2 regions of the Streptomyces sp. NPDC057682 genome follow, and region 2 is predicted to be linked to the other one. Evidence: riboswitches for the same ligand, from Rfam matches in the RefSeq annotation. Region 2 holds a riboswitch; the other holds the start of a gene.

Region 1 (10,369 bases), on a different contig from region 2:
CGCCACCGCGAAGAAGATCACGATGGCGACGAAGTTCTCGGGGTCCTGCACGGTCAGGGTGTGGGTGGGCGGGGTGAACCAGTAGTTCAGCAGCAGCGAGCCCACGGCGGCCGAGGCGAGGGCGGGCCGCAGCCCGCCGAGGAGGGCGGCGGCGACGGTCATGAAGAGGAAGAGCAGGACGTCGTTGGCGAGCCCCGGGCCGTTCTCCAGGCCCTTGAGGAGCAGCGCGAGCAGGGCCGGCCCCCCGACGCCCACGAACCAGCCCCAGATGATGCGGGCCCGGCCGAGCCGGGCGCCGCGGGCCATGGGCAGGCCCCGGCCCTTGGCGACCTCGTCGTGCGTGACGATGTGGACGTCCAGGTCGGTGCCGGACTCGCGGGCGACGGTGGCGCCGACGCCGGGTCCGTAGATGTACTGCCAGGTCTTGCGGCGGCTGGAGCCGAGGACGATCTGGGTGGCGTTGACGCCCCGGGCGAATTCGAGGAGCGCGGAGGGTATGTCGTCGCCGATGACGTGGTGGAAGGTGCCACCCAGGTCCTCGACGAGGGTGCGCTGGACGGTCAGCTCCTTGGGCGAGGCGGAGGTCAGTCCGTCGCTGCGGGCGACGTAGACGGCGAGGATCTCGCTGCCCGAGCCCTTGGCGGCCATCCGGGCGGCACGGCGGATGAGGGTGCGGCCCTCGGGGCCTCCGGTGAGCCCGACGACTATGCGCTCGCGGGCCTGCCAGGTGGTGCGGATGTTGTGCTCGCCCCGGTACTGCTGGAGGTATTCGTCGACCCGGTCGGCGACCCAGAGGAGGGCCAGCTCGCGCAGGGCGGTGAGGTTGCCGGGGCGGAAGTAGTTGGAGAGCGAGGCGTCGATCCGGTCGGGCTTGTAGATGTTGCCGTGGGCCATCCGGCGGCGCAGGGCCTGGGGCGACATGTCGACCAGTTCGAGCTGGTCGGCGCGGCGGACCACCTCGTCGGGGACGGTCTCGCGCTGGCGTACGCCGGTTATGGACTCGACGACGTCGCCGAGGGACTCCAGGTGCTGGATGTTGACGGTGGAGACCACGTCGATGCCGGCCTGGAGGAGTTCCTCGACGTCCTGCCAGCGCTTGGCGTTGCGGGAGCCGGGGACGTTGGTGTGGGCGAGTTCGTCGACGAGGGCGACGGCGGGGGCGCGTTCCAGTACGGCGTCGACGTCCATCTCCGTGAAGACGGCGGAGCGGTACTCGATCTCGCGGCGCCGGACCTCCTCCAGGCCGTGCAGCATCACTTCGGTGCGCGGCCGGTCGTGGTGCTCGACGAAGCCGATGACGCAGTCGGTGCCCCGCTCGACCCGGCGGTGCGCCTCGGAGAGCATCGCGTACGTCTTGCCGACGCCCGGTGCCGCACCGAGGTAGATCCGAAGTTTGCCGCGCCCCATGGCCCCATTGTCTTCCCGGTCCCGGTCACCACCAGCGGGACCGGTGGCCGCCGCGCGGCGGCCACTGTCGAAAATACCCCGTGGATATCCGGCATATCGGGCGCGGGGTGGGGCGGTGACCCGTCTTGACACAACTCTGATGCCACCGCCGCCACCGCCGTCGTCAGTGGTGGAAGAGGCGCAGACCGGTGCGGGCGAGGGCGATCCCGTGGGTGCGGCAGGCCTCGGCGACCTCGTCGGAGCGGATCGATCCGCCGGGTTCCGCGATGCAGGTCACACCGTGGCGCCGGGCGTGGTCGACGTTGTCGCGGAAGGGCAGCGAGCCGTCCGACACGAAGGCGACCCCGGTGAGCCGGGCGAGCCAGGCGGCGCGCTCCTGCGGGCCGAGTTCCGGCGGCTCGCCGCCGAGCGCCTCGCGGCAGCGGTCCCGCTCGTCGGCGGTGAGGTCGCCCTCGACGAGCCGGATCTGCCAGTTGATCCGGTCCTGCCGGCGGATTCCCTCGCGGAAGACGAGATCCCGGACGAGGGGGTGCCGGCGCAGCCACCAGGTGTCCGTCTTGGCCCCGGCCAGCCGGGTGCAGTCCACCCGGGACTGCTGTCCCGCGCCGATGCCCAGGGCCATGCCGTCCTTGAGGTAGCAGACCGCGTTGGACTGGGTACGGCGCAGCACCACGAGTCCGAGGAGCAGGTCCCGGCGGGACGCGTCGGGCATCTCCCCGGTGACGACGTCGGCGAGGAGGCCGGCGGAGACGGGGACGGGGTCGCGTTCCTGGGAGAGCCGCAGGCCGTAGACCTCGCGGGACTCGGCGGCGGGCGGGATGAAGTCCGCATCGGCCTCCAGCACCAGGAAGGACCCCTTCCGCTTCCGGCCGAGGGCGGCGGCCACGCCCGGCGCGTAACCGGGGGCGACGATGCCGTCGCAGACCACGCGGGCCAGCAGCTCGGCCAGTTCGGCGTCGACCTCGTGCGAGACGGCCGCGAAGTCCCCGTACGAGGACTTGGGGTCGCCGTCCCGGGCCCGCAGATAGGCGCTGGTGAGCGGACCGACGGTGGCCGGGTCGACGCCGTGCTGCCGGGCGACGGCCTCGTCGACAGGACCGGCCAGCGCGGCCCCGGCGGGCGAGACGTGCTTGAAGGAGGCCGCGGCCGGGGCGCCGAGCACCTCTGCGGCCTCGCGTACGAGCTGCCAGGCGTTGAGCGCGTCCAGCCAGTTGATGTAGGACGGGGTGCCGTACAGCACCCGGAGCGGGGCCCGGCCCGGGTGCACGGGGGCCGCCTCGGCGGCGGTCTGCTGGGGGTTCATTCCGTAACGCATGCGCACTGTCGCACTCCTGGTCGGACGGGCCGACGGAGCGCCCAGGCGGTCGGCGGCTCCTCCGTGGAGGGGTCGCTTCCCGGTGGTGATCCACCCTCGCCAGTCGCGACGGTGATGATCCTAAGGCGCGTCCGGGGTCTCCCGCCGGAGAGCGCCGGAAGCGGCGGCGGGAAGCCCCCGGGCCACCGACCAAAATGGACGGCCCGGAGGGCTCGGCGCCGGTCTCCCGGTTCAGTGCTCGATGATGTGCCCGTCTCAGTGCTCGATGATGTGCCCGTCGCTCAGCTCCAGCACCCGGTCGGCGAGGCCGAGCAGCTGGGCGTCGTGGGTGGCGACGAGGGCGGTGACGCCCTCGCTGCGCACCACGGCGCGCAGCAGCTCCATGACGGCCAGGCCGGTCTCCTGGTCGAGCTGGCCGGTCGGCTCGTCGGCGATCAGGAGGGCGGGCCGGTTGGCGAGCGCGCGGGCGATGGCGACGCGCTGCTGCTGACCGCCGGAGAGTTCGCCGGGGCGCTGGGCCGCGTGGTCGGCGAGGCCGACCAGGGAGAGCATGAGCGAGACGCGCTCCTCGCGCTCGCGCGGGTCGGCCTTGCGCAGCCGCAGCGGTACGCCGACGTTCTCGGCGGCGGTCAGGATCGGGATCAGGCCGAAGGACTGGAAGATGAAGCCGATCCGGTCGCGGCGCAGCTCCAGCAGCCCGTTCTCGCCGAGCGTGGAGAGGTCGGTGCCGTCGACGGTGATCCGGCCGCCGTCGGGGGTGTCCAGGCCGCCGACCAGGTTGAGCAGCGTCGTCTTGCCGGAGCCCGAGCGCCCCTTGAGGGCGACCAGCTCGCCGCGCGGGATGTCGAAGGAGACGCCGCGCAGCGCGTGCACGGCGCCCGCGCCGGAGCCGTAAGACCGGTGCAGGTCCTCGATCCGGACCATGGGGCCTTCGGCGACGGCGGTGCCGCCTCCCGCTCCGTTGTCCGGCGCGGCGCTTGTCTCGGTCATGTCGCTCCCCGTGGGTCCTCGGTCCGTCGGCCGCCAGTATGGGCACGCGGTGCGGGGACGGGCAATGCCCGGGGCGGGTCCGCGCGGGACCCGCCCCGGGACGTCCGGGCCGGTCAGGACGTCCGCGCGTCGTCCACGAGCTGCCGCAGCGCGATGTTGAGCCGCAGCACGTTGACGCGGGGCTCCCCGACGAAGCCGAGGATCCGGCCGTCGGTGTGCTGCTCGACGAGCTGTTGCACGCGCGCCGGGTCGAGGTGGTTGCGGAGGGCGACGCGCTGGACCTGGAGGCGGGCGTAGGCCGGGGAGATGTCGGGGTCGAGGCCGGAACCGGAGGAGGTGACGGCGTCGGCCGGGACGTCGGAGGGGTCGACCGGGTGGCCGGGGACGGAGTTGTCCTCGACGACGGCGGCCTTGGCGGCGGTGACCCAGTCGATCAGCTCCTTGTTGTCGCCGGAGCGGTTGGTGGCGCCGGAGAGGATCAGGGAGTACTGGGTGTTGACGCTGTTGGTGCCCAGCCCGTTGGAGGGCCGGGGCTGGAACCAGCGCAGATCGGGGGCCGCGGTGTCCTCGCCCTTCTTCAGGGGCAGGTCGTAGCGCTGCCCGATGAGTTCCGAGCCGACGGTCCGGCCGTCGGCGGTGATCTCGGAGCCGTTCGCCCGGCCCGGCATGAGGCCCTGGGCGACGCCCGTGACGACGAGCGGGTAGAGGACGCCGCAGACCAGGGTGAGGACGAGCAGGGCGCGCAGTGCGGCCCAGAGCTGCCGTGCGGAGTTGCCGAGTGAGGTGTTCATGGCGGTTCAGCCGATCCCGGGGACGAGGGAGAGGAGCAGGTCGATGATCTTGATGCCGATGAACGGGGCGATCAGGCCGCCGAGTCCGTAGACGCCGAGATTGCGGCGGAGCATCGCGTCGGCGCCGCTGGGCCGGTAGCGGACGCCCTTGAGGGCGAGCGGCACCAGTGCCACGATGATCAGCGCGTTGAAGATCACCGCAGAGAGGATCGCGGAGCGCGGCGAGGCCAGATCCATGATGTTGAGGGTCTCCAGGCCCGGGTAGACCGCGGCGAACATCGCGGGGATGATCGCGAAGTACTTCGCCACGTCGTTGGCGATGGAGAACGTGGTCAGCGCGCCCCGGGTGATCAGGAGCTGCTTGCCGATCTCCACGATCTCGATGAGCTTGGTGGGGTCGGAGTCCAGGTCCACCATGTTCCCGGCCTCCTTGGCGGCCGAGGTTCCGGTGTTCATGGCCACGCCGACATCGGCCTGGGCGAGCGCCGGGGCGTCGTTGGTGCCGTCCCCGGTCATCGCGACGAGTCCGCCGCCGGACTGCTCCCGTTTGATGAGGGCCATCTTGTCCTCGGGCGTGGCCTCGGCGAGGAAGTCGTCGACTCCGGCCTCCTCGGCGATGGCCTTCGCCGTCAGCGGGTTGTCGCCGGTGATCATGACCGTACGAATGCCCATGCGGCGCAGTTCGGCGAAGCGTTCCCGCATGCCGTCCTTGACGACGTCCTTGAGGTGGACGACGCCCAGGACCCGGGCCCCGCGCCCGTCCTCGGCGGCGACCAGCAGCGGGGTGCCGCCGGCGCGGGCGATGCGGTCGGCGAGTTCCTCGGCGTCCGGGGAGACCGCGCCGCCCCGCTCCCGCACCCAGGCCACGACCGATCCGGCCGCTCCCTTGCGGACGCGGCGTCCGTCGAGGTCCACGCCCGACATCCGGGTCTGGGCGGTGAATTCCACCCACTGGGCGCCGGACAGTTCGTCCCGGGTCCGCTCGCGCAGCCCGTACCGCTCCTTGGCGAGCACCACCACGGACCGGCCCTCGGGCGTCTCGTCGGCGAGCGACGAGAGCTGGGCGGCGTCCGCGAGTTCGTCCTCCGTGACCCCGCCCACCGGCAGGAACTCGGCGGCCTGCCGGTTCCCCAGGGTGATGGTGCCGGTCTTGTCGAGCAGCAGCGTCGACACGTCGCCGGCGGCCTCGACGGCGCGCCCGGACATGGCGAGCACATTGCGCTGCACCAGACGGTCCATGCCGGCGATGCCGATCGCCGAGAGCAGCGCCCCGATGGTGGTCGGGATCAGGCAGACCAGCAGCGCGGCCAGCACGATCATGGACTGCTCGCTGCCGGCGTAGACCGCGAAGGGCTGGAGGGTGACGACGGCCAGCAGGAAGACGACGGTGAGGGAGGCCAGCAGGATGTTCAGGGCGATCTCGTTGGGCGTCTTCTGCCGGGCGGCGCCCTCGACCAGGGCGATCATGCGGTCGATGAACGTCTCGCCGGGTTTGGTGGTGATCCGGACGACGATCCGGTCGGAGAGCACCTTCGTCCCGCCGGTGACGGCGCTGCGGTCGCCGCCCGACTCGCGGATGACCGGGGCCGACTCGCCGGTGATGGCGGACTCGTCGACGCTGGCCACGCCTTCGACGACGTCGCCGTCGCCGGGGATGACGTCACCGGTCTCGCAGACGACCAGGTCGCCGACGCGCAGATCGGTCCCGGCGACCGCCTCCTCACCGCCGGCGGTGACGCGGCGGGCGACCGTGTCGGTCCTGGCCCGGCGCAGGGTGTCCGCCTGGGCCTTGCCGCGGCCCTCGGCGACCGCCTCGGCCAGATTGGCGAAGACCGTGGTCAGCCAGAGCCAGGCGGTGATCGCCCAGCCGAACCAGTCGGTCGGGTCCAGTACGGCGAGCACGGTGGTGAGCACCGAGCCGACCAGCACCACGAACATCACCGGTGACGTCACCATCACCCGGGGGTCCAGCTTGCGTATCGCGTCGGGCAGGGCCGCTACCAGCATCCGGGGGTCGAACGCCCCGGCGCCGACGCGCCCTTCGGGACCGGGCCCGGCCGCCGTGTCGCGGTGCGGTGCGCGGACCGGAGTGGTTGCGGACATGGTGTGTTCCTGCTTCGTACGGAGGGTCATGACGCCAGCCCCTCGGCCAGCGGCCCCAGGGCGAGGGCGGGGAAGTAGGTCAGTCCGGCGACGATCACGACGGTGGCGCCGAGCACCCCGCTGAACAGCGGGCGGTGGGTGCCGAGCGTGCCGACCGTCGCCGGTACGGGCCGCTGCTCGGCCAGCGAACCGGCCAGGGCCAGGACGAACACCATGGGCAGGAAGCGGCCCAGGAGCATCGCGAGGCCGATCGTGGTGTTGAACCACTGGGTGTCGGCGTTGAGACCGGCGAAGGCGGAGCCGTTGTTGTTGGCGCCGGAGGTGTAGGCGTACAGGATCTCGGAGAAGCCGTGCGCCCCGGTGTTGGTCATGGAGTGCGGCGGGGTGGGCAGGGCCATCGCTGCGGCGGCGAAGCCGAGCACCAGGGCCGGGGTGATCAGGATGTAGCAGGCGGCGAGCTTGATCTGCCGGGTGCCGATCTTCTTGCCCAGGTACTCGGGGGTGCGGCCGACCATCAGTCCGGCGATGAACACCGCGATGACCGCCATGATCAGCATCCCGTAGAGACCGGAGCCGGTGCCTCCGGGGGCGATCTCGCCGAGTTGCATCCCGAGCATGGTGATGCCGCCGCCGAGGCCGGTGAACGAGGAGTGGAAGGAGTTCACCGCACCCGTCGAGGTCAGCGTCGTGGCCACGGCGAAAAGGGACGACCCCCCGACGCCGAACCGGTTCTCCTTGCCCTCCATGGCCCCGCCGGCGATCTCGAAGGCGGGCCCGTGGTGGGAGAACTCGGTCCACATCATCAGCGCGGTGAAGCCGAGCCAGATGACGCCCATCGTGGCGAGGATCGCGTAGCCCTGCTTGAGGGAGCCGACCATGCGGCCGAAGGTCCGGGTCAGGGCGAAGGGGATGACGAGGATCAGGAAGATCTCGAAGAGGTTGGAGAGTCCGTTGGGGTTCTCGAAGGGGTGGGCCGAGTTGGCGTTGAAGTAGCCGCCGCCGTTGGTGCCCAGCTCCTTGATGACCTCCTGGGAGGCGACCGCGCCGCCGTTCCACTGCTGCGAGCCGCCCGTGAACTGCCCTACCTCGTGGATCCCGGAGAAGTTCTGGATCGCCCCGCAGGCGACCAGCACGAGCGCGCCGAGCACGGCGATCGGCAGCAGCACGCGGACCGTGCCGCGCACCAGATCGGCCCAGAAGTTGCCCAGTTCGCCGCCGCGCGCGGCGGCGAAGCCCCTCACGAGCGCCACGGCCACGGCGATGCCGACGGCGGCCGAGACGAAGTTCTGCACCGCGAGTCCGCCGGTCTGCACGACGTGGCCCATGGCCTGCTCGCCGTAGTACGACTGCCAGTTGGTGTTCGCGACGAAGGACGCGGCCGTGTTGAACGCCTGGTCCGGATCGATCGAGGAGAAGCCGAGCGACCCGGGCAGCGCGCCCTGGAGCCGCTGCATCAGGTACAGGAACAGGACGCTCACGGCGGAGAAGGCGAGAACGCCGCGGAGGTAGGCGGGCCAGCGCATCCGGGTGTCCGGATCGGCGCCTATGGCCCGGTAGATCCAGCGCTCCACCCGCAGATGGCGGGTGGAGGTGTAGACGCGGGCCATGTGGTCACCCAGCGGGCGGTACGCCAGGGCCAGGGCCACGAGCAGCGCGAGCAGTTGGAGCACGGCTGCGAGGACGGGGCTCATATCGGACTAGAACCTCTCCGGATACAGAAGGGCGAGGACGAGATAGCCCAGCAGGGCCACGGCGACGACGAGACCGACCACGTTCTCTGCGCTCACAGCTTCGCCACCCCCTTGGCGACGAGTGCCACCAGCGCGAAGACCGCGATCGTGGTGACGACGAAGGCCAGATCGGCCATCGGATGCTCCCGGATGAGGTGCGGAGGGTTGGGACCCTCTGAGCAAACCCCTCGCCGGCCCGGCCATGACCTGCGTTGATGCCTTCCTTACGGAGACGGACGCGCCCTTGACGGCGTCCGTACGTGCCCGATACGCGCCCCATACGCACGCCCCCGCGCGCCACTCCCCCGTCCCCCTCCCCCGGGCATGCGAAAAGGCCGGTGGCCCGCACCCCACGAGGGGGTACGGGCCACCGGCCTGTGTACCGGGAGGGTGCGGGTCAGCGCACCTCGGTGATCTCGGGACCGCGCTGGAGACCGGCCATGCCGCCGGAGAACCGCGATCCCTCCTGCTCCTCCTGCTGCACGCCCTCGGGCACCATCTGGGCGTCGTTGGGGAGCTTGAGGACGATCGGGTCGCGCGGGGCCATCGGGCCCTCGCCGCGGACGACCACGGTGTCCCGGAAGATCGTCTCCAGCAGGCCCGCGGCCTCCGGCTGCACGGCACCCTGGCCGGAGATCACTCCGCGCAGGAACCAGCGGGGACCGTCGACACCCACGAAGCGCACCAGCTGCACACCGTTCGTCCCGTCGGGGAGCTGTACGGGGACCTGCGCGCGCAGCTCCCAGCCCAGCGGGCCCTCGACCTCGTCGATGATGCCGCCCTGCTGGGTGATGCCGGCGGCGATCTCCTCGCGGACCTCGCCCCAGATGCCCTCCTTCTTGGGGGCGGCGAAGGCCTGCAGCTGGATCGCGCTGTCGCGCATCACGACGGTGGCCGCGACGATCGCGTCGCCGGCGACCTCCACACGCAGCTCCATGCCCTCGACCCCGGGGACGAAGATCCCGCCCAGGTCGACCCGTCCCTCGCCGGGCTTGGACACCTCGCCGATGTCCCACGGGCCGTCCGGGCGCGGCGCCGGCGGAAGGTTCGTCCGGCGCGAGGCGCCCTCGGTGTCACCCTGCTCGTCGACGACCTGCTCGGCCTCGCGCGTCTCGTCCGCCGTGTCCTCGGCGGAACCACTGTTCTTGCGACGTCCGAACACGTCACTGTCCTTCCCGGTCGGATTCGACCGAAGCGTAGCCGTTCCCGCCCTGGGGAACCCCGCCCCGGACGCCATCAACATCAACGGCGGCATGACCGCCGGTGGACCCGAAGCCCCCTTCGGCCCGCGCCGAACCGGGGAGCTCCGACACTTCGTGGAAGCGCACCTTCTCGACCTGCTGCACGACCAGTTGGGCAATCCGGTCGAACCGCTCGAACCGCACGGTCTCGCGAGGATCGAGATTGATGACGATCACCTTGATCTCCCCACGGTACCCGGCATCCACCGTCCCCGGGGCATTCACCAGGGCGACTCCGCAGCGTGCGGCGAGGCCGGACCGGGGGTGCACGAACGCGGCGTACCCGTCCGGAAGGGCGATCGAAACCCCGGTGGGGAGTACGGTCCGCTCGCCGGGTGCCAGCTCGGCGGCCTCGGTCGTCACGAGGTCGGCCCCGGCGTCCCCGGGGTGTCCGTACGACGGAAGGGGAACCTCCGGGTCGACCCGGCGGATCAGCACGTCGACGGGGTGGCGCATCAGGGGTTCACCTCGAAGGCGCGGGCCCGCTTGACCTGGTCGGGGTCGGCCATCGCCGCCTCGATCTCGGCCGGCCGGCCGTTCTCGATGAAGTGGTCGACCTTGACCTCGATGAACAGGGCCTCGGCGCGGACCGCCACGGGCCCGTCGGGGCCGCCGATCCGGCCGGTCGCCCGGGAGTAGATCTTGCGGCCGTGCACGGCGGTGATCTCCGCGTCGAGGAAGAGCACGGTGTCGACGGGCACGGGGCGGACGAAGTCGGTCTCCAGCCGGCCGGTCACCGCGATCACCCGCAGCAGCCAGTTCAGCGAGCCGAGCGTCTCGTCCAGCGCGGTG
Region 2 (10,369 bases):
TGCTCTTCGTGATCGGGCGGGCGCTGGCCCAGGGACGCCGTGCCGCGTTGACCACGGTCGTGGGCAACACCGCCGGCTGCTATGTGCTGATCGTCGCGGTGGCGCTCGGGGTCGGGGCCGTGGTGGAGCGCTCGGTCCTCGTCTTCACGGCACTCAAACTGGCCGGCGCCGCCTATCTGGTCTTCCTCGGCGTCAAGGCCTGGCGCGACCGCGGCTCACTGCACGCCGCGGTCACCGGAGCCGGCGCCGGTGCCTCACGGGGCGGCCGGCGCACCTTCTGGGAAGGGTTCGCGGTGGGCGTCTCCAACCCCAAGACCATCGTGTTCTTCGCCGCCGTGCTGCCGCAGTTCGTCGACCGCGGCCAGGGCCACGCCGCCGCGCAGATGCTGGTGCTGGGCCTCGTCTTCGCCGTGCTCGCCCTTCTCTCCGACATGGTGTGGGGCCTGGCCGCCTCCACGGCCCGCGACTGGTTCGCGCGCTCGCCGCGGCGGCTCTCCCTGGTCGGCGGGGCCGGCGGGCTCGCCATGATCGGGCTGGGTGTGACGGTCGCGGCGACGGGGCGCAAGGACTGAGCCGTGCGGCCCGGGACGACGGACCGGACCGCCCCGGCTCAGAGCGCTCGCAGCGCGGGCAGCAGCTTCTCCCGCGCCCAGTCGATGAAGGGCCGCTGGTGGTCCCCGCCGATCTGGACGAGGGCGACCTCGGTGAATCCCGCGTCGGTGAAGGCCCGTACCGCCTCGGTGAACTCGCCGACGTCGTCGCCGCACGGCACGGATCCGGCGACGTCGTCCGGGGTGACGTACTGGGTGGCCTGCTCGAAGGCGGAGGGGCCCGGTAGTTCGGAGTTGACCTTCCAGCCGCCAACGGACCAGCGGAACTGGTCGTGGGCGCGCTCGACGGCCGCGTCGCGGTCTGGGTCGTAGCAGACGGGGAGCTGGCCCACGCGGGGCTTTCCGCCGCCGCCGTGCCGTTCGAAGCCGGTGAGCAGGTCCTCCTTGGGCTCGGTGGCGATGACGAGGTCCGCGAGCCGGCCGGCGATCTCGCAGGAGCGTTCGCCCGAGACGGCCACGCCGACGGGCACGGGGACGTCCGGCAGGTCCCACAGCTTGGCGTTGTCGACGGCGAAGTGGGTGCCGCGGTGCGAGACGTAACCGCCCGCGAGGAGCGCCTTGATGATCCCGACGGCTTCTTCGAGTCTGTCCAGGCGCACCCGGGCGTCGGGCCAACCCGCGCCCACGACGTGCTCGTTGAGGTTCTCGCCGGAGCCCAGGCCGAGCCGGAACCGTCCCTCGGACAGCAGTTGCAGGGTCGCGGCCTTCTGGGCCACGACGGCCGGGTGGTAGCGGGTCGTCGGACAGGTCACGTACGTCATCAGCGGGATGCGGGACGTGGCGACGGCTGCCGCGCCGAGCACGCTCCACGCGTACGGGGCGTGCCCCTGGGAGGCCAGCCAGGGGAAGAAGTGGTCGGAGGTGACGGAGAAGTCGAAGCCGGCCCGTTCGGCCGCCACCACGTCGTCGACCAGGGCCCGCGGTCCCGCCTGTTCGGTCATCATCGTGTATCCGAATTGAGGCATATGAGAAGGTTGTCCGATCGTGGGTGTGCGAAACGTCCGGGTGAAAGGAATCCGGGAACGTGTTTCCACCGTGCCGGACGCGGAACCCGTGAAGGGACACCCGCACCGCCGAAAGCGAGGAACGCCATGCCTGTCGCGACGTACTGCCTGGTCGCCCTGGACTGCCCCGATCCCGAAGCACTCGCCGGGTTCTACCAGGGCGTACTGGGCGGCGAGGTGACGCGCGAGAACGACCGCTGGTACGACCTGCGGGTACCCGGCGGCGCGCGTCTGGCCTTCCAGCGGGCGCCGGGGCACCGGCCCCCCGAATGGCCCCGGGCCGATCGGGACTCCCAGCAGGAGCACCTCGACCTCACGGTCACGGACATGGAAGCGGCCCAGCGCGAGGTGCTGGCCCTCGGGGCCACGCCGCTCGACGTGGACGACCGGGGCGGGGAGCGCGGTTTCCGCGTCTACGCGGACCCGGCCGGGCACCCGTTCTGCCTCTGCCGCAGCACCTCCGGGGCCGGCTCCGCGTAGGCGGCGTGCGCCAGGGGTGGTCCCGGCGCCGGAGCGGCCACCCCGGATCCCCGCGTGCCGCTTCGGTCGCTGCGCGGTGAGGCGCACGCACCCGCTCTCGTGGACGTTTCCGCAGGTGGGGCCGTATGCGGTCGGCATGAACGGGGCAGGCGTGGGACCGTCGAGGAGACGACGGGCGGCGTTCCGGCGGCGACGCCCGTCCCCGGCACCGCCGGGCGCCCGGTGACAGGCCGACCACGGGAAGGCGGCAGGCATGCCGAACAAGCACGACGCAGCACCCGTCCTCGACGCGCTGGCCGCCTACCGGCGCCGTGGGGAGCTGGCGTTCACGCCCCCGGGCCACAAACAGGCCCGGGGCGCCGCGCCGGAGGTCCGTGCGCTGCTCGGGGACGCGGTGTTCTTCGGGGACCTGCTGGCCAGTGGCGGGCTCGACGACCGGCGGACCGGATCCCGAGTGCTGCGGCGGGCGGAGGAGCTGATGGCCGACGCGGTCAACGCCGACCACACCTTCTTCTCCACGTGCGGGAGTTCGCTCTCGGTCAAGGCGGCCATGCTCAGCGTAGCCGCGCACGGCCAGGAGCTCCTGGTGGGGCGGGACGCGCACAAGTCCGTGATCTCGGGGCTCATCCTGTCCGGCATCCGCCCCGTATGGGTCGAACCGCGGTGGGACGAGGACCGGCATCTCGCGCACCCGCCGACCGCCGACGCCTACGACCGCGCGTTCGCCGCGCATCCGGACGCGCGGGGCGCGCTGATCACCAGCCCGACGCCCTACGGGGTGGCGGCGGATCTGCGTGCCGTCGCCGAGGTGTGCCACCGCCGCTCGCGCCCGCTCGTCGTCGACGAGGCGTGGGGAGCGCATCTGCCGTTCCATCCGGCCTTGCCGACCTGGGCGATGGACGCCGGCGCGGACGTCTGCGTCACGAGCGTCCACAAGATGGGCAGCGGACTGGAGCAGGGTTCGGTGTTCCATCTGCGGGGCGATCTGATCGATCACGACACGCTGGCCTCCCGCGCGGACCTGCTGGGGACGACCAGCCCGTCCGTGCTGCTCTACGCGGGCATCGACGGCTGGCGGCGCCAGATGGTCCTGGAGGGGCACACCCTGATGTCGCGCGCCCTCGCGCTGGCCGCCGCCGTACGCGAGGAGATCGAGGCCGTCGACGGCATGCACGTCAACGACCGTGCCGACTTCTGCGGGCCGGACGCCGGCTGCGAGTTCGATCCGCTGCCGGTCGTCATCGACATCCGGGACCTCGGGATCTCCGGGTACCGCGCGGCGGACTGGCTCCGCGAGCACCACCACATCGACATGCATCTCATGGACCACCGGCGTATCACCGCCCAACTCACCCACGCCGACGACGCGGAGACGGCCGACCGTCTGCTCGCGGGGCTGCGGGACCTCGCCCACCGGGCGCCCGCGCTGCCGCGCGGCCCGGAGGTGTCCGTTCCCGCCCCGGCCGAACTGCGCATGGAGCAGGAGTGGCTGCCGCGCGACGCCTACTTCACCCCCACCGAGGACGTCCCGGTGGAGCGGGCCGCCGGGCGGATCGCCGCGGAGATGATCACCCCCTATCCCCCGGGCATTCCCGTCGTCCTGCCCGGGGAGCGGCTCACCGAACCCGTGCTCCGCTATCTGGTGACCGGTCTCGCGGCCGGCATGAACCTTCCCGACCCGGCCGACCCGAAGCTGCGCACCGTCAGGGTCTGTGCCGGCGACCAGGGTTGACGCCCCGGCTCATGAGGAGGACCCGGGCGGGTGCGTCACCGCTCCCGGACACCGAGCTGGTGCGCCGCGGCCTGCACGGTCTGCGCGAGGAGGACGGCGATCGTCATCGGTCCGACGCCGCCGGGCACCGGGGTGATCAGCCCCGCCCGCTCGCGCGCGGTGTCGAAGTCCACGTCCCCCACGTTGCCCGCGTTGTACCCGGCGTCGATCACCACCGCCCCGGGCTTGACGTCCTCGCCCCGGATCAGCCGGGGCCGCCCCACCGCCGCGACCACGATGTCCGCCTCCCGCACGTGCGCCGACAGGTCCGCCGTCCGCGCATGGCAGTACGTCACCGTCGCGTCCCTCGCAAGAAGGAGCATCCCGGCCGGCCGTCCGAGAATCGCGCTCCGGCCCACCACCACGGCGTGCTTCCCGGCCGGGTCCACGTCGTACTCCTCCAGGAGCCGCATGATCCCGCCGGGGGTGCAGGAGACGAATCCCGGCAGCCCGAAGCCCATCGCGGCGAAGGAACGCATCGTGACCCCGTCGACGTCCTTCGCCGCATCGATCGCCTCGAACGCGGCCCGCTCGTCGATGTGCGGCCCGCACGGATGCTGGAGCAGGATGCCGTGGACGTCCGGATCGGCGGACAGCCCCGCCAGGGTGCCGATCAGTTCGGCGGTCGTGGTCGCGGCCGGCAGAGCGATGTGCCGGGAGCGGATTCCGGCCTTCTGGCACCGCGCCCGCTTCATGCGCACATAGGTGACCGACGCGGGGTCCTCCCCCACCAGCACCGTCGCCAGACACGGCGCGGTGCCCGTACGCCGGGTGATCTCCGCCGCCGCTGCCGCCGTCTCCCCGAGCATGCGTCGGGCGGGAGCGGTGCCGTCCATGAGCCGGGCCGTACGAATCGAAGACATCTGCGCCCTCCAGGCGTGGTCAACCACTCGCCCAGGCGCACGGCAACGACATCTCGTCGGACCGCTCCCCGGTGGTACTCCACCTCAGCGCCAGTCACGGCCCGCTCGTCACCCTAGGGCAAACCGTCGTGTCGCGGGGCCGGATCGCGGTCCGCAGGGTCCCGTTCCGTGCCGGCCGACGGCCTCCCCGCCATGGCACGGCGCAGTCCCGGGCGGTTGCCCGGTTCGCCCGTGCGGCAGAGAGTGGAGGGGAGGGACAAGGGCTCGCCCCGGTGTCGGCCGGAGCGGCCGGAAAGCCTCCATCGAAGGGCGCCCGTATGAGCACCGACGACGTGAGCAAACGGAAAGTACTGGTGATCGTCACCAACTACGGTGTCGAGCAGGACGAGCTGCTCGTCCCCCAGCGGCATCTGGAGGGCTGGGGCGCGGAGGTGACGCTCGCCGCGGTGTCCAAGGACGAGATCCGGACCCTGGTGGGCGACGAGAAACCCGGCAGAACGGCCCGGCCGACGCTCACGCTGAGCGAGGCGGACCCGGAGGGCTACGATCTGCTGCTGATTCCGGGCGGCACCCTGAACGCCGACGCGTTGCGCCAGCAGTCGGACACCGTGCGCATCGTCCGCTCCTTTACCTCGTCGGGCCGGCCGGTCGCCGCGATCTGCCACGGGCCGTGGGCCCTGGTGGAGGCGGACGTCGTGGCGGACAAGAAGCTGACGTCCTACCCGTCGTTGAAGACGGACATCCGCAACGCGGGCGGCGAATGGACCGATGCCGCGGTCGTCACGGACGACGAGAACGGTTGGCGTCTGATCACCTCGCGCACCCCCGGGGACCTGGACGACTTCCTGCGTGCGGTGGACACCGCCCTCACGGTGGACACCCCGTGAGAACGAACGCGGCCCGGACCCCCTGAGCGCCGTCCTGCCCGGACTGCCGCCGGAAGGAACACCATGGTACGGACGGTCGGTGTGGAGGAGGAGCTGCTGCTGGTCGATCCGCGCACCGGGGAGCCCCGGGCACGGTCGACGGCGGTTCTGGCCGTCGCGGAGCGCAGATCGGCGGGGCCTTCGGCCTTCGAGGAGGAACTGCAGCACGAGCAGCTGGAGTTCGCCACGACTCCGCACACGCGGATGCGGGATCTCGCGGAGGAGATCCGCCGCACGCGCGCCGAGGCCGCCCAAAGCGCGGCGGCCGCCGGTGCCGCCGTCGTCGCGCTCGCGACCTCGCCGGTGCTCGTCCAGCCCTCGCTCGGCGACGGGGAACGGCACACCTGGCTGGCCGACCGGTTCGGTGAGACCACCCAGGAGCAACTGACCTGCGGGTGCCATGTGCACGTCTCGGTGGAGTCGGACGAGGAAGGCGTCGGCGTCCTGGACCGCGTGCGCGTGTGGCTGCCGGTGCTGCTCGCGCTGAGCGCGAACTCGCCGTTCTGGCAGGGCCGCGACACCGCGTACGACAGCTATCGCAGCAGGGTGTGGGGGCGTTGGCCGTCCGCCGGGCCCGTCGAGGTGTTCGGGTCGGCGCGAGGCTACCACGACCAGGTGCGGGCGCTCATGGAGACGGAGGTGCTGCGCGACCCGGGGATGCTGTACTTCGACGCGCGGCTCTCGCACCGGTATCCGACGGTCGAGGTCAGGGTCGCGGACGTCTGTCTGGACCCCGACGACACCGTGCTCCTGGCCACGCTGGTGCGCGGCCTGGTCGAGACCGCGGCGCGCGCGTGGCGCGCGGGCGATCCGCCGGACGCCACCGGGGTGAGCCTGCTGCGCATGGCGGCCTGGCAGGCGGGCCGTTGCGGACTGGGCGGGGATCTGCTCCATCCCGCCACCATGCGGCCGGAGCCCGCCCGTGCCGTCCTGGACGCCCTGCTCGCCCACACCGCCGATGCCCTGGAGGATTCCGCCGACCGCCGGGCCGCCGAGAAGGCGCTCTCCGCCGTATGCGAGCGGGGAACGGGGGCGCGCACCCAGCGCGAGGTGTTCGCGCACACCGGCGGTCTGGGCTCCATGGTGGCCGAATGCGTGAGCCTGACACGGGGCTGATCCCGGCGCCCGGGGGACCGGGATCTTCCCTGTGCCCCGGTTCAGGGAAGCGGCGTGCCCCCGGTCGCGTTCACGATCTCGCCGGGGACGTAACTCGCCTGCTCGGAGGCGAGGACGGACGTCGTGTTGATGATCGAGCCGCCGGCCGGGATGTGCGGCAGGGCCGTCTTGCAGAGCCAGAACATCCCGTACAGGTTGGTCCGCACGACCCGGTCGAACTGTTCCGTGGAGATGGCGGAGACGCCGTCGGGCTGTGCCCTCTGGTACGCGGCGTTGTTCACCAGCACGTCGACGCGGCCGAACTCCCCGACGGCGCGGCCGACCAGTGCGCGGCACTGCTTGTCGTCGCGGATGTCGCATGTCTCGGTCAGGGCCTGCCGGCCGGCTTCCTCGACCAGGCGCGCGGTCACGCGCGCCTCGTCCCGCTCGGCGTCGAGGTGGGTGACAAGGACGTCCGCGCCCTCGCGGGCGAAGGAGAGGGCGACGGCACGGCCGATGCCCGAATCGCCGCCGGTCACCACGGTCTTGCGGTTCAGCAGGAGCCCGTGGCCCCGGTAGGAGTCCTCTCCGTGGTCGGGCGGCGGGTCCATGGGCCCGGTCCAGCCGGGGTGTTCCTGGCTCTGCTCCGGGAACTCCGGGCGGGGAAGCGGTCGGTGGGGTCGGGTGCGGACGCGGGGTCGGTCATGGCGGGCCTCCTTGCGCGGGATGACGGGCCCGCCCCCGCACCGCGCCCTCCTCGCGTCGGGGCGCGGACGCTTCGCGGGCGGTCCCGTGCCCGCGCGGTCCGCGCGGGCACGGGCCGTCACTGGACGCGGGGCCGTTGCGCGGTCTCGTCGTCGTCGGCGTCGTCGCCCGGAACGTGGACGTCGAGCACCCGTATGTTGATCTCGACGACTTCGAGTCCCGTCATCGTCTCCACGGCGTCGGTCACCCGGAACCGGATGTCCTTCGCGGTTTCGAGGATGGAGACGCCGTATTCCACGACGATGTCTACGTCCACGGCGGTCTGCTTCTCGCCGACCTCCACCTTGACGCCGCGACCGGCGTCGCTGGAGCGCGACACCTTGTCCTTCACGGCCCCGAAGGCCCGAGTGGCGCTGCCGCCGAGCGAATAGACGCCGTCGGTCTCGCGTACGGCGATGCCCGCGATCGTCGCGACCACCGAATCCGCGATGGTGGTGGTGCCCCGGGGGCCGCCGTCCGAACCTTCCGTACCCAGTGCTGTTCCGCCGAGCGTTTCGTTCGTCATGAGTGCCTCACACAGAGTTCTCCGGGAGGGGCGGATCGGGGCCGGCGCGGCTTCGTCGGCGCCGGCCCGTGCCCTCTCCCACGGTCCTCCGGATCCCGGGTGCCCGCCATTCGGGTGGCGGTGGGCGGGCCCGGGTTCACTCGCGGTGAGGGGCGCTCACCGTTGCGGGCGTTTCCACTCGAACATCAGGATGGTCGCGTCGTCGCGCAGGCCGGTGGTCTCCGACTCCAGGAGGGAGTGGATGAGCCGGCGCAGCGTCTCGGGCGCCAGTTCTCCGCTCGCGGCGGCGCGCACGACGTAGTCGACGAAGCGTTCGAGGCCGAATTCCGTTCCGTTGCGCATCCGGGACTCGGTCGCGCCGTCGGTGTACATCAGCACCGGGTCCCCCGGCTCCAGGGCGATCCGGTGGACCTGGCGCGGGCCGGGCACGAGGGTGGAGGGGAAGCCCATCGGCGGGTCCGCCTCCTTCTCCATCGCGTGCGGAACGAGCGCCTGGACGCGGATGAGCAGCGGTGCGGGATGACCGCAGTTGCTCCAGCGCAGCAGGCCTGAGGAGACGTCCAGTTGGGCCAGGACGCCCGTGCAGAACTGATCGGGGAGCCACCGTGCCAGGGCCGCATCGACGTCCTCGACGAGCTGGGGGAGATCGGCACCGACGCGCCGTGCGTTGCGGCAGGCGGCCAGGGTGACCGAGGTGGCGAGGCCGGAGGTCAGGTCGTGCCCCATGGAATCGAGGATGGACGCGTGCAGCGTCGTACCGGTCAGCGCGTGGTCGAAGCCGTCCCCGGCGATCTCGTAGGCGGGTTCGAGCACGGCGGTCGAGACGACGTCGGGCGTCCCGATGGTGCGGGGCGGCAGGAACGCCCGGAGCAGTTCGGTGGGCAGCTGCATGGTGTCCGTCCGGGTCCTGCGCACGAACGAGTCCTTGTAGTGCCGCTTCGAGGTGACCATCATCGCCAGCAGGGAGGCGAGGGCCCGCGCACGGCGCAGCAGCACGGCGTCCAGGGCCGGGGCCCGCACCGCCACCACGCCCAGCCGTTCGGCCCCGTCCAGCAGGGGGAGACAGACCAGCGACTGCTGGAGCCCGAGGGCATGGGTGCAGCGCTCCACGGCCGTGGTCATGTCGAGGGCGGCGTTGTGCGGATCGGCCAGGAATGAGCCCAACAGGTCGTCGCCGGTCGCCTGCGTCATCCCGGGACCTTCCACTCCACGCCGGTCTCCCCTTCGTGAGCAGTCTGGCCCCCGGCCGTGCCGTACGCGCGGTGGGACGGCGCACACGCGTGGCGGGAGGCCGGCGGCCTCTCGCCCGCAGGACGGTCACGGGTGACAGGAGGAGTATGGACAAGGGAGGGCACACCGATGCCCTCGGGGCCGGGAGGGCCCGTAGGGGCGGGGCCGGGGCGGTGCGGCGCACGGCCGGCCGGCCGCCGAATCCGAGAACGCACGATCAACGGAGGAGATGACTCATGCGCGCACTGACCTGGCAAGGCAGGCGGGACGTCCGCGTCGAAACCGTTCCCGATCCGGTCATCGAGGATCCGCGCGACATCATCATCGGCGTCACCTCGACCGGCATCTGCGGATCCGATCTGCATCTGTACGAAGTGCTCGGCCCCTATCTCGACGCGGGGGACATTCTGGGGCACGAGGCGATGGGGATCGTCGAGGAGACCGGCCCGGAGGTGACCGCCCTGGCACGCGGTGACCGGGTGGTGGTCCCGTTCAACGTCTCCTGCGGCACCTGCTTCATGTGCGACCAGGGGCTGTACTCGCAGTGCGAGACCACGCAGGTGACGGAGTACGGCACCGGGGCCTCGCTGTTCGGCTACACGAAGCTCTACGGCCAGGTGCCCGGCGGGCAGGCGGAGTTCATGCGCGTCCCGTTCGGCGACACCCTGCCCGTCAAGGTCCCCGAGGGTCCGGAGGACGACCGCTACGTCTATCTGTCGGACGTCCTGCCGACCGCCTGGCAGGCCGTCGAGTACGCCTCGGTGCCGCCCGGGGGCAGCGTCACGGTCCTCGGCCTCGGACCCATCGGCGACATGGCGGCCCGGATCGCGCTGCACCGCGGCGCCGGTCTCGTCGTCGGCGTCGATCTCGTCCCCGAACGGCTGGCCCGCGCGGCGGCGCGCGGCATCCAGGTGATGGACCTGGGCCGGTACGGGAAGGACCTCCCGCAGGCGATCCGCGACCTCACCGGCGGCCGGGGCACGGACGCGGTCATCGACGCCGTCGGCATGGAGGCCCACGGCGCGCCGCTCGGCAGGGCGGGCCAGTGGGCCACCGGGCTGCTCCCGGACGCGGCGGCCCGCAAGGTGATGGAACGGGCGGGCGTCGACCGGCTGACCG

What was found. A riboswitch is a leader RNA that binds a small molecule or an ion and turns the genes downstream of it on or off. The one in region 2 is predicted to bind ZMP and ZTP.
Region 1: another riboswitch for ZMP and ZTP. It lies ahead of ACFVDM_RS28465 (phosphoribosylaminoimidazolecarboxamide formyltransferase); the one in region 2 lies ahead of ACFVDM_RS10360 (bifunctional 5,10-methylenetetrahydrofolate dehydrogenase/5,10-methenyltetrahydrofolate cyclohydrolase).

The regions. Positions count from the first base shown of each region.
Region 1 is NZ_JBHVIN010000017.1:66,086-76,454, forward strand. Features, by position in the region: gene ACFVDM_RS28460 (ATP-binding protein) at 1-1,407, opposite strand, end outside; gene ACFVDM_RS28465 (phosphoribosylaminoimidazolecarboxamide formyltransferase) at 1,571-2,722, opposite strand; ZMP/ZTP riboswitch at 2,755-2,839, opposite strand; gene ACFVDM_RS28470 (ABC transporter ATP-binding protein) at 2,978-3,712, opposite strand; gene ACFVDM_RS28475 (potassium-transporting ATPase subunit C) at 3,826-4,503, opposite strand; gene kdpB (potassium-transporting ATPase subunit KdpB) at 4,510-6,606, opposite strand; gene kdpA (potassium-transporting ATPase subunit KdpA) at 6,633-8,297, opposite strand; gene kdpF (K(+)-transporting ATPase subunit F) at 8,304-8,393, opposite strand; gene ACFVDM_RS28495 (DUF3710 domain-containing protein) at 8,734-9,498, opposite strand; gene dut (dUTP diphosphatase) at 9,500-10,033, opposite strand; gene ACFVDM_RS28505 (PaaI family thioesterase) at 10,033-10,369, opposite strand, start outside.
Region 2 is NZ_JBHVIN010000005.1:101,386-111,754, reverse strand. Features, by position in the region: gene ACFVDM_RS10380 (LysE family translocator) at 1-572, shown strand, start outside; gene ACFVDM_RS10375 (LLM class F420-dependent oxidoreductase) at 611-1,576, opposite strand; gene ACFVDM_RS10370 (VOC family protein) at 1,703-2,095, shown strand; gene ACFVDM_RS10365 (aminotransferase class I/II-fold pyridoxal phosphate-dependent enzyme) at 2,349-3,827, shown strand; gene ACFVDM_RS10360 (bifunctional 5,10-methylenetetrahydrofolate dehydrogenase/5,10-methenyltetrahydrofolate cyclohydrolase) at 3,863-4,729, opposite strand; ZMP/ZTP riboswitch at 4,752-4,837, opposite strand; gene ACFVDM_RS10355 (DJ-1/PfpI/YhbO family deglycase/protease) at 5,047-5,616, shown strand; gene ACFVDM_RS10350 (glutamate--cysteine ligase) at 5,680-6,771, shown strand; partial or broken gene ACFVDM_RS10345 (SDR family NAD(P)-dependent oxidoreductase) at 6,828-7,478, opposite strand; gene ACFVDM_RS10340 (Asp23/Gls24 family envelope stress response protein) at 7,574-8,020, opposite strand; gene ACFVDM_RS10335 (PP2C family protein-serine/threonine phosphatase) at 8,177-9,211, opposite strand; gene ACFVDM_RS10330 (alcohol dehydrogenase catalytic domain-containing protein) at 9,487-10,369, shown strand, end outside.